Regions from separate parts of the Mesorhizobium sp. MC2-1-1 genome, predicted to be linked through region 1. Evidence: predicted binding sites of a transcription regulator. Region 1 holds the regulator's gene; the other holds the start of a gene.
What was found. The regulator LexA, encoded in region 1, represses DNA repair genes until DNA is damaged. The targets are predictions, from matches to a motif close to TGTTCNNNNTGTGTTCNG.
Positions count from the first base shown of each region.

Region 2: a site for LexA is predicted at 3,092-3,109, ahead of recA (recombinase RecA). Genes of this name have one in related genera too.

Region 1 covers NZ_CP195205.1:1,771,347-1,777,041, reverse strand. Annotated here, with positions in the region: gene ACR64R_RS08980 (ComEC/Rec2 family competence protein) at 122-2,362, shown strand; gene lexA (transcriptional repressor LexA) at 2,356-3,090, opposite strand; gene kynU (kynureninase) at 3,541-4,788, shown strand; gene ACR64R_RS08965 (alpha/beta hydrolase) at 4,851-5,681, shown strand; gene ACR64R_RS08960 (molybdopterin molybdotransferase MoeA) at 5,691-5,695, opposite strand, start outside.
Region 2 covers NZ_CP195205.1:1,995,495-2,001,189, forward strand. Annotated here, with positions in the region: gene alaS (alanine--tRNA ligase) at 1-1,640, opposite strand, end outside; gene recA (recombinase RecA) at 1,937-3,034, opposite strand; gene ACR64R_RS10095 (carbohydrate kinase family protein) at 3,317-4,255, shown strand; gene ACR64R_RS10100 (pseudouridine-5'-phosphate glycosidase) at 4,295-5,212, shown strand; gene ACR64R_RS10105 (TfoX/Sxy family protein) at 5,215-5,538, opposite strand; gene ACR64R_RS10110 (GFA family protein) at 5,627-5,695, shown strand, end outside.

The DNA of each region.
Region 1 (5,695 bases):
GGAACCCCATCCGCCGGCGGAGCTTCCGTCGTCCGGCGACGGTGCGTGGCGGCCAGTTTCGCCTTCGGCCGAGGCACTCGGAGGACTCCGCAGACAACTTGGCCGGGCGTCGTTCTCCGCGATGCGCCAAAGCATCGTCGACGCCGCCGCGACCGAGCTCGATCGTGGCGTTGCCTTCCTGCTGGTGCCGGTCTTCCTTGCCGCCGGCGTGATCTATTACTTTTCGCTGAGCACTGAGCCGGACCTCTACAGGCCGATGGCGGCGGTGGCTCTGATGGCCGTATGCGCGACGGTCTCGCGCTCCTGGCAGAGAACGCACCTGACCTTCATGGCAGCGCTTTTCTGCGCCCTGGGCTTTCTGGCCGCCAAGGTGGAAACCTGGCGAATGGCAACCCCGATGCTGGGGTCAGAAATCCAGACGCGGCTGACCGGCCGCCTCATCGTCGCCGAGACATTGGCCAACGGCCGTGTCCGGCTGACCATCGATCTGATTTCCACGGAGCATCCGAAGCTGCGCTACGCACCGGATCGCGTCAGGCTCTCGGCGCGCAGGATTCCGCCCGACATGACGGCAGGGTCGATACTGACCGGCTATGTGAAGCTGCTGCCGCCAACAGGCCCGGTTCGGCCCGAAAGCTATGACTATTCCTTCGACAGCTATTTTAGCGGCATTGGCGCAAGCGGCTTTTTCCTGGGCGATCCAAAGCTGATTGCGCCGACGCCGGCCGCATCGACGGAGGCACCCTTCGGCGCGCGCGTTGCATCGGCCATAGAAAACGCGCGCGAAGGCATAGCCGATCACATAAGGAGCGCCATCGGCGGGTCCGAAGGCGAGATCGCGGCGGCGCTGATAGTCGGCGTGCGCGCCGGGATTCCGGAGGCGATCAACGAGTCGATGCGGCGGACCGGCATCTATCACATCATCTCGATCTCCGGTCTCCACATGGCGCTGGTCGCCGGCACGATCATGGTGCTGTTGCGAGGTGCCTTCGCGCTGTTTCCCGATTTCTCGTCGCGCCGGCCGGTGAAGAAATATGCCGCTGCAATCGCGCTGCTCTCGATCGCCTGCTACCTCGTGATCTCCGGTATCGTGGTGGCGGCCGAGCGAAGCTTCATCATGCTGGCGGTCATGCTTGTCGCCGTGCTCTTCGACCGCGCGGCGCTGACGATGCGAAACCTGGCGATCTCGGCCATCGCCGTCATCCTCGTCTCGCCGCATGAAGTGGTCGGCCCGAGCTTCCAGATGTCTTTCGCCGCCACTGCTGCGCTCGTCGGCGCCTATGCCGGCTTTGCCGACTACCGCGCCGGCAAAACGACCACGCCGCCGGCAAGGCGCTCGTTTGTCGGCTTCGTCTCTCGAAAACTGGCGGTTGGAGTGGGTGGAGCCGCGATTACCTCGCTTGTCGCGGGCAGCGCGACATTGCTGTTCGCAATCTGGCACTTCCAGCGTGTGTCGCCGCTCAGCTTGCTGGCCAATCTGGCGGTCATGCCGATCGTCTCTCTGATCGTCATGCCGTTCGCCGTGCTTAGCGCACTGGCCATGCCCTTCGGCTTTGACGGTCCTTTTCTCTATGTGATGGGCAAGGGGCTCACCGCGATGATAGCCATCTCGGCATGGATTTCCGAGCGCTCGCCGGTCGATGCCGTCGGGCTTATCTCGATCCAGTCCGTGCTGCTAGCAACCATCGCGCTCGTCATCGCAACCATGGCCACCACCTGGCTGAGGCTAGCCGCCGTTCCGTTCGCGCTCGCCGCGCTGCTGGCCATCCCGCATGTCCGAACGCCTGATGTGCTCATTTCAGAGGATGCCCATCTGGTGGCAATGCCGATCGGCGGCGGAGAGCTTGCCATCAACCGCGAACGCTCCAATGAGTTCACCACCGACAATTGGAAACGGGCGCTGAAAGCCGAGCAAATCGTGCCGCCGGAGACATTCGCCAACGGGGCGCTCGACATCGCCGACCCCGTCGACCTGCCGGCGGGCTCGCCCTTCTACTGTATCGGCGATCTCTGCATCGGCCGGTATCCTTCCGGCGCGATCGTGGCGCTCGCCGAGACCCGAGACAACGCCCGGTCGGCCTGCGGGTTCGCGGACCTCATCGTCATCAACGACGCCACGGCCTACAACCCATGCCGCGATCCGCGCGTGCTCGTCGTCACCAAACGGCAACTGGCGCGCGGCGGCAGCGCCGCCATCTTCTTCGATCCGCAATCGGCAACCGCGCGGCCGGCCATCAGCTACGCGGTCCAAGAACCGTATCGGCCATGGCACGAGCAGCGGAAATACGCGCGCGAGGCGAGGGGGCTGCCTCCGTACAAGCGACAGGAAAAAGCGAACATCAAACCGGCGCCCACTCAGTAACGCCGGATCAGCCCGACCAGCTTGCCCTGAACCTTTACCCGATCCGGTCCGAATATCCGGGTCTCATAGGCCGGGTTGGCCGCCTCGAGCGCGATCGAGGCGCCCTTGCGGCGGAAGCGCTTGAGCGTCGCTTCCTCGTCGTCGACCAGCGCCACCACGATCTCGCCCGGGCTTGCCGTGTTGGCGTTGCGGATGATAACGGTGTCGCCGTCGAAGATGCCGGCCTCGATCATCGAGTCGCCCTTGACCTCCAGCGCATAATGCTCGCCGCCGGTGATCATGTCCGGGGGCACAGTGATCGAATGCGTCTGGTGCTGGATGGCGTCGATCGGCACACCGGCGGCGATGCGGCCCATAACCGGGATGGAAACGGCCGAAGTGGATTCATCGTCATTGCTGGGCGTCGGCGTGCGCGACGGCGTCGCCGGCTTGACCTGTCGACCGAGATTGCCCTGGCCCCCCTGGATGACGCTAGGCGAAAACTTCTTAGCGGCATTCAAGCCAGGCGCGATCGAGTCGGGAAGCCGCAAGACCTCCAATGCGCGCGCCCGGTTCGGCAGCCGGCGAATGAAACCGCGCTCTTCCAGCGCCGTGATCAGACGGTGGATGCCGGACTTCGAGGCGAGGTCGAGCGCCTCCTTCATCTCGTCGAAGGATGGAGGAATCCCGCTCTCCTTCAGGCGTTCATGGATGAACATCAGGAGTTCATGTTGTTTGCGCGTCAGCATCGGCGGCCCCCACGGGTTCTGAAACCAGAATCAGAAAAACAAACCCAGAACAAACACTATCTGTTCCAGTTGTGTTCCGCAACCGTTTAAAGTTTAGTGAATTTGTTAGGACCGCCGAAACAATGTTGCATCCGAGGGGCCTTGGCCGCTACCTGTAGCGCAGTGGCATTGATTCCGCTCGAATTTGCAGCCTTGCTTAAATGGGAACAGCGGGTGGCGGCATCACGGAAGTGCCGGGTGCGATCGCGCATACATCGATTGCGCATGCCGCACCGTGAACGAAACGAACCCAAAATGCCAACGTCGGCGATTTGCCGGTTCACGGTTCTCGCCCTCCATGGACCAGCTAACACAGGACGAAAGGTTCTTGCCCGGACGCCGACGGTGGTGAGACAACCGCTCTTGGCCAGCCGTGAGCGGCGGGCATTCCGAAATGTAGGCGGTAGCATAATGGGGGGAATTCCTGATCTCGCCGAGATCGAGGCTATGGACGCAGCAGATCCGCTGCGTGCCTTGCGCGATCAATTCGTCCTGCCGGAAGGGGTGATCTATCTCGACGGGAATTCGTTGGGAGCCGCTCCACACGCCGCATTCGAGGAACTGCGCAAAGCAGCTAACGAGGAGTGGGCGCATGACCTCATTCGTGCCTGGAACAAGGATGGATGGTTCGACATGCCGGTCGAACTGGGCGACCAGCTCGGGCGGCTGATCGGCGCGGCGCCTGGCCAGACCGTGGTCTGCGACACCACGTCGATCAACATCTACAAGGTGCTGCATGCGGCGATGGCGATGCGGCCGGGCCGAACCGTGATCGTTGCCGAGGGCGACAGTTTTCCGACCGATCTCTATATGGCCGAAGGCGTGGCCTCGACCGGAAAGAACACCGTCCTGCGCCTGGCCGGCGTGCACGCGCCAACCATCGAGGAACTGATCGACGAAAGCACCGCGGTGGTGCTGGTCAACCACGTCAACTACAAGTCCGGCGAGTTGCGCGACATGGCGGCGCTCACGCGCAAGGCGCATGACGCCGGTGCGCTGATCGTATGGGATCTGTGTCACAGCGCGGGGGCCATGCCGGTTGAACTTGACAGGGCGAACGCCGATTTCGCGGTCGGCTGCACCTATAAATATCTCAACGGGGGGCCAGGTTCACCCGCGTTCATCTATGCGGCCGAGCGGCATCTTGCCGATGTGCAGCAGCCCCTCAGCGGGTGGTGGGGCCACGCGCGGCCGTTCGCCTTCGAGCAAGCCTATGCGCCGGACACCGGCATCCGTCGGTTCCTGTGCGGCACGCAGCCGGTCCTGTCGATGCGCACGCTGAAGGGCGCGCTCGACGTCTGGAACGGCGTCGACCTGGCGATGGTGAGAAGGAAGAGCACCGCGCTGGCCGATCTGTTCATCGAACTCGTCGAGGCAAGATGCGGAGGTTACGATCTTACTCTCGAAAGTACCCGCGACGGCGCCAAACGCGGCAGCCAGATTTCATTCATTCACCCGCATGGCTACCGGATCATGCAGGCCCTGATCGAACGCGGCGTGATCGGCGATTTTCGGGCGCCGTCGACCATGCGCTTCGGCTTCACGCCACTCTATGTCGGCTACAGCGACGTGTGGCGCGCCGTGGAGGTGCTCGCCGACATACTGCGAAGCGGCGCCTGGCGAGAGGCGCGCTTCGCCGTCAAGGCCACCGTCACCTGAGTCTTGGGTCGGCGATGCCATGAGAAGCCAATCAAAGTTGACCTGACCGCGGGAGGGGCCCTGTGCTCGAACACCGTATTGCCGACTGGAACGACGCCTATGCCAACGGCGCGAACATCGCCGGCGGCGATCGTTGGCCGGCGGCGTGGGACCAGCCGGCGCAGGCATTTCGCGAAGAGTTGCTGACCCAGGGCAGGGCGCGGCTCGACATCGCCTATGGCGAAGCGCCGCGCAACCAGCTCGATCTGTTTCTACCGCCAGCGACGCCAAAGGGGCTCGTCGTGTTCATCCACGGCGGCTATTGGATGGGGTCGGGCCGAGAGTCCTGGTCGCATCTGGCCGGAGGCGCGGTCGGCCGAGGCTTTGCCGTCGCAATGCCCTCCTACACGCTATGCCCGAAGATCAGGATCAGCGGCATCGTCGGCGAAGCCTCGGTCGCGATCGAGAGGGCGGCAGCCATGGTCGATGGTCCGCTGATGCTGGCCGGGCACTCGGCCGGCGGACATCTCGTCAGCCGGATGGTGACCGCGACATCGCCGCTCTCGCCCGACGTGGCGCGGCGCATACGCCAGGTCATTTCGATTTCAGGCCTGCACGACCTTCGGCCTCTGATGCTCACCGCGCTGAACGAGACCCTCAATATCGACGAGCACGAAGCGTCGGCCGAAAGCCCTGCATTGCTGCGGCCCCGGAATGGAATCCGCATCACCTGTTGGGCCGGCGGCGGCGAGCGTTCGGAATTCCTGCGCCAGAGCGCGTTGCTTGCCAATATCTGGACCGGGCTTGGTGCCGCCACAGCTTCGGTGGTCGAGCCGGATCGGCATCATTTCAGTGTCGTCGACGGTCTTGTCGATCCCGCTCATCCCCTGACCCGTACGCTCGTCGATGAATGAGGATCGGCTTCAGC
Region 2 (5,695 bases), 220 kb from region 1:
GCGGCACCGGTCTTGACCGTGCCTTTAGCCACCTTGCCGATATGCACGAACAGGCCGTCGGCCTTCTTCTGCGTATCGGAAATCTCGATCGAGAAGCCGTCGCCTAAGATAACACCGGTGTCGCCCATCTGGCCGCCGGATTCGCCGTAGAACGGCGTCTGGTTGACGACCACGGCGACCGCATCGCCCTGGCCCGCGCTGTCGATGGTTTTGCCGTCCTTGACCAGCGCCTGGACGATGCCTTCCGCAGCTTCAGTCTCGTAGCCGAGGAACTCGGTCGCGCCGGTCTTTTCGCGCACCGAGAACCATACCGTCTCGGTCGCAGCCTCGCCCGAGCCCGCCCAATGCGCGCGCGCCTCGGCTTTCTGCCGCTCCATCGCGTCGGTGAAGCCGGCGATGTCGACCGAAATGCTGCGCTGGCGCAACGCGTCCTGCGTCAGGTCGAGCGGAAAGCCGTAGGTATCGTAGAGCTTGAAAGCCGTCTCTCCGTCGAGCATGTCGCCGGCGTGCAGCGTCTCGGTGGCGTCGGACAGCAGGCCGAGCCCGCGCACCAGCGTCTTGCGGAAGCGTGTTTCCTCTAGCTTCAGCGTCTCGGTGATCAGCGCCTCGCCGCGCACCAGTTCGGGATAGGCCTGACCCATTTCGCGCACCAGCGCAGGCACCAGCTGCCACATCAACGGCTCCTTGGCGCCGAGCAGCTGAGCATGGCGCATGGCGCGGCGCATGATGCGGCGCAGCACATAACCGCGCCCCTCGTTGGACGGCAGCACGCCATCCGCCACCAGGAAAGAGGACGAGCGCAGATGATCGGCGATCACGCGATACGATGCGACGTTCTCCTGGTTCGGCCCCTGCCCGAGCGCGGAGGATGCCGCATCGATCAGGTGCCTGAACAGGTCGGTTTCGAAGACACTCTCGACGCCCTGCAGGATGGAGGCCATGCGCTCCAGGCCCATGCCGGTGTCGATCGAAGGACGCGGCAGGTCGATGCGCTCTTCCTTCGTCACCTGCTCGTACTGCATGAACACCAGGTTCCAGAATTCCAGGAACCGGTCGCCGTCTTCCTCCGGGCTGCCGGGCGGGCCGCCCCAGATACGCTCGCCGCGATCGATGAAGATCTCCGAGCAAGGGCCGCACGGGCCGGTGTCGCCCATCGCCCAGAAATTGTCCGAGGTAGGAATCCGGATGATGCGGTCATCCGAGAAGCCGGCGATCTTCTTCCAGTAAGCCGCGGCCTCGTCGTCGGTGTGATAGACGGTGACGAGCAGCTTGTCCTTCTTCAGCCCGAAACCCTTGGTGATCAGGTTCCAGGCAAGCTCGATCGCGCGCTCCTTGAAATAGTCGCCGAACGAGAAATTGCCGAGCATCTCGAAGAAGGTGAGATGGCGCGCGGTGTAGCCGACATTGTCGAGGTCGTTGTGCTTGCCTCCGGCGCGCACGCTCTTCTGCGCAGTCGCGGCGCGCGAATAGGGACGCTTCTCCAATCCGGTGAAGACGTTCTTGAACTGCACCATGCCGGCATTGGTGAACATCAGCGTCGGATCGTTGCGCGGCACCAGCGGGCTGGAGGCGACGATCTCGTGGCCCTCCTTGCGGAAGTAGTCGAGGAATGTCGACCGGATGTCGTTGACGCCACTCATTGCATACTGCCTTTTTCGCAAGAACCACCGGCCCGGCCGGCGGCAAATGGGCTTTGGTATTACTGAAGATAGATGGGCCTTTTAGCGATAGCTCTTGAGCCTGTCCAGAAACACGCGGTTAGACCAATCAGCAAGCGAGCGGCAGCTCGACATTGTCCGCAAAACGCAAAACCGCCGGCGCGAAGGCCGGCGGTTCGGGTACGCAGTACTCAAGAACTCGATTACATAAGCATAAGCCGATAAACCAGGATTGTGACCAAACTCCGGCTAAGCCGACTGGTTGCGGGCAACGCGCCCTACATGGCGCCGGCTTCGTCCTCGAAACCGTCGTCGCCGCCTTCGGAGCCGCCATTCTCGAGGAATTTCTCGGCGATCAGCCCGGCATTCTGCCTGAGCGCCATTTCGATCTCGCGCGCCGTGTCGGGATTGTCGCGCAGGAACAGCTTGGCGTTCTCGCGACCCTGGCCCAGACGCTGCGAATTATAGGAGAACCAGGCGCCCGACTTCTCGACCACGCCGGCCTTGACGCCGAGATCGACGAGCTCGCCGGTCTTGGACACGCCCTCGCCATACATGATGTCGAACTCGACCACCTTGAAGGGCGGAGCCAGCTTGTTCTTGACCACCTTGACGCGGGTCTGGTTGCCGACCACCTCGTCGCGGTCCTTGACCGAGCCGATGCGGCGGATGTCGAGGCGCACCGAGGCGTAGAATTTCAGCGCGTTGCCGCCCGTGGTCGTCTCGGGCGAGCCGAACATGACGCCGATCTTCATGCGGATCTGGTTGATGAAGATGACCATGGTGTTGGATCGCGAGATCGAGGCGGTCAGCTTGCGCAGCGCCTGGCTCATCAGGCGTGCTTGAAGACCGGGCAGCGCGTCGCCCATCTCGCCTTCGATTTCGGCGCGCGGCGTCAATGCCGCGACCGAGTCGACCACCAGCACGTCGATGGCGCCCGAGCGCACCAGCGTGTCGCAGATTTCCAGCGCCTGCTCGCCTGTGTCGGGCTGCGAGATCAGGAGGTTTTCCAGGTCGACGCCGAGCTTGCGGGCATAGACCGGATCGAGCGCGTGCTCGGCATCGACGAAGGCGCAGATGCCGCCCTTCTTCTGGGCCTCCGCGACCGTATGCAGTGCCAGCGTCGTCTTGCCCGAGCTTTCCGGCCCGTAAATCTCGATGATGCGGCCGCGCGGCAGGCCGCCGACGCCAAGCGCGATGTCGAGACCGAGCGAGCCGGTCGGCACGGTTTCGATCTCGACCACCTTCTCGTTGGCGCCGAGCCGCATGATCGAGCCCTTGCCGAAAGCGCGCTCGATCTGCGACAGCGCCGCGTCCAGAGCCTTTGATTTGTCCACTGCCTTATCCTCTACAAGCCGCAAAGTATTCTGAGCCATGATACATCACCCCTTGGTCGTCAATGAAGGCCGGACAATCCGTGATCCCTACCATTTTGTACCTTTTTTGTTCTCATTTGGCAAGGGGCGATAGCTATTTGAAAAACAATCAATATCTTGATTTGTTCTATTTTTGTCTCACCAGGACTGGTGCAGACCGACACAACTGGTCCAGATAAGAATTCGATATCCGGCCGTGCCGAATCGCGACTGAGATTGCGAGGCGATGCCCAGGAACCTAGTGTGCGCAGCCGCACGATCAACGAAAGTCACCGATCCCAGATGCCGACATCCCCAAATATTCTCGCGCTGGGCGGCGCCCATATCGATCGGCGCGGCCAGGTTACCGGCACCTATGTGCCCGCGGCCTCCAACCCCGGCATCATGCGCGAGGATGTCGGCGGCGTCGTTTTCAACGCCCTGCGCTGCGTGGTCAAGCGTGGCGTCTCGGCATCGCTGATTTCGGTGCGCGGCGGCGACGCGGCGGCGGATACGGTCGCCTTGGCGATCGACAACGCCGGGATAACGGACCTTTCGGTGGTGTTCCTCGACCGCACGACGCCAAGCTACACGGCGCTGATCGACGCCGAGGGCGAGTTGATCGTCGGGCTGGCCGACATGGCGCTCTATGACCTCGCCTTCCCCAAGCAGATAAGGCGCTCCAAGGTGCGCGAGGCGATCGCCGCCGCCGACGCCATCCTGTGCGACGCCAACCTGCCGACGGCGGCGCTGGAGCGCCTGGTGGCACTCTCCGGCGGCCGGCCGGTCTTCGCCATCGCCGTCTCGCCGGCCAAGGTCGTTCGCCTGATGCCGCTGCTCGGCGATCTGTCGTTGCTGTTCATGAACCGACGCGAAGCGGCCGCGCTGGTCGGCGCCGAGCCATTGGGAGAAAGCATCGTCCACAGGCTCAGGCAGGCTGGCCTTGACGCCGGCGTCGTTACGGCCGGCAGCGCTTCGGTTCTGGCCTTCGACGACACCGGCATCTTCGAAGTCGATCCGCCCACGCCGCGAAAGGTTGCCGACGTGACCGGCGCCGGCGACGCCCTGACCGGCGCGACGGTCGCCGCCTTGTTGCGCGGCCTGCCGCTGCGCGCCGCGCTGCGCGAAGGTCTTGCCGCGGCAATGCTGGCGATCGAGAGCCCCGAGGCCGTGCCGTCCTTCACGAACGCCAACTTCACGCAAGCGCTCGCCCTTGTGCCGGAGGCGCGGGAGGTGGCATAGGGCCACCAACGGAGCAATTCCTTCGGATCGGAGACAGAAATGACGCCGGATACCGCCCGCCCCTTCGTCGACATCCATCCGCCCGTGGCGGACGCGCTTGCCGCCGGCCGGCCCGTGGTGGCGCTGGAAAGCACCATCATCACCCACGGCATGCCCTACCCCGACAACGGCGCCATGGCGGCCAAGGTCGAGCAGATCATCGCCAATGCCGGCGCCGTGCCGGCGACGATCGCCGTGGTCAATGGCCGTATCAAGATCGGCCTGTCCGACGGCGAGCGCGAATCCCTCGCCATGACCGGCGACGCCATGAAGCTGTCGCGCGCCGATATCGGCTTTGCAGTGGCGCAAGGGCGCACCGGCGGCACCACGGTTGCGGCCACGATGATCACCGCGCACATGGCCGGCATAAAAGTCTTCGCCACCGGCGGCATCGGCGGCGTCCACAAGGGCGCCGAGAAAAGCTTCGACATCTCGGCCGACCTCGACGAATTGGCGCGCACGCCGGTCATCGTCGTCTCGGCCGGCGCCAAGGCGATCCTGGACATCGCAAAGACGCTGGAAGTGCTGGAGACGCGCGGCGTGCCAGTCATCGGCCATCGCAGCGAGACCATGCCGGCCTTCTGGTCCAGGCAGTCGCCGTTCCGCGCGCCGCTGACGCTCCATTCAGCCGAAGAGATCGCGCATTTCCACCGCACGCGCCAGGCGCTTGGCCTGGGCGGCGGCATTCTGGTCGCCAACCCGGTACCACAGAGTGACGAGATCCCGACCGCCGAGATGGACGGCTACATCCAAGCCGCGCAGAAGGCCGCCGAGGCTCTCAACGTCACGGGCAAGGCGGTGACACCGTTCCTGCTTTCGAAGATCCTGGAACTGACCGGCGGCCGCAGCCTCAAGACCAACATCGCGCTGGTCGAGAACAATGCGCGGCTGGCCGCGGAAATTGCCAAGGCGCTATAGGGTTATTTGCCCGCCCGTCGTCCCGCTTCATAGGCGCGCCGCGCCCAGATCGCCATCTCGTCTGGATCGTCGAAGGCCTGGTCGGGAATGCTCCAATAGGGCATCGCCACCTCCTTGCCGTGCCTCGAGCCGGTATAGGTCCACTGGCTGCAGCCGGCGGCCCTGAAATCGGGAATGCTCTCCTCGTCCGCCTTCAGCATCAACTCGCCGCGCACGACGACGGCGACGATGACGCCATCGCAATAGATACCCTTGCCGCCGAACAGTTTTCTAATGCTGATCGGGCCAAGGTTGTCGAACAGTTCTTCAAGGCGCGCGTCGTCCATGCAGCATCATCTCACCCGGCATGGACCTTGTCATTCCCGCAACCAAGAGCATGCTGACAAGTTGAGGTCCGAAGATGGAGTATCCGCCATGCCTGTCCTGCTCAAAGGCTCCTGCCGCTGCGGCGCCGTCGCCTTCGAAGTCGAAAGCCACACGCCG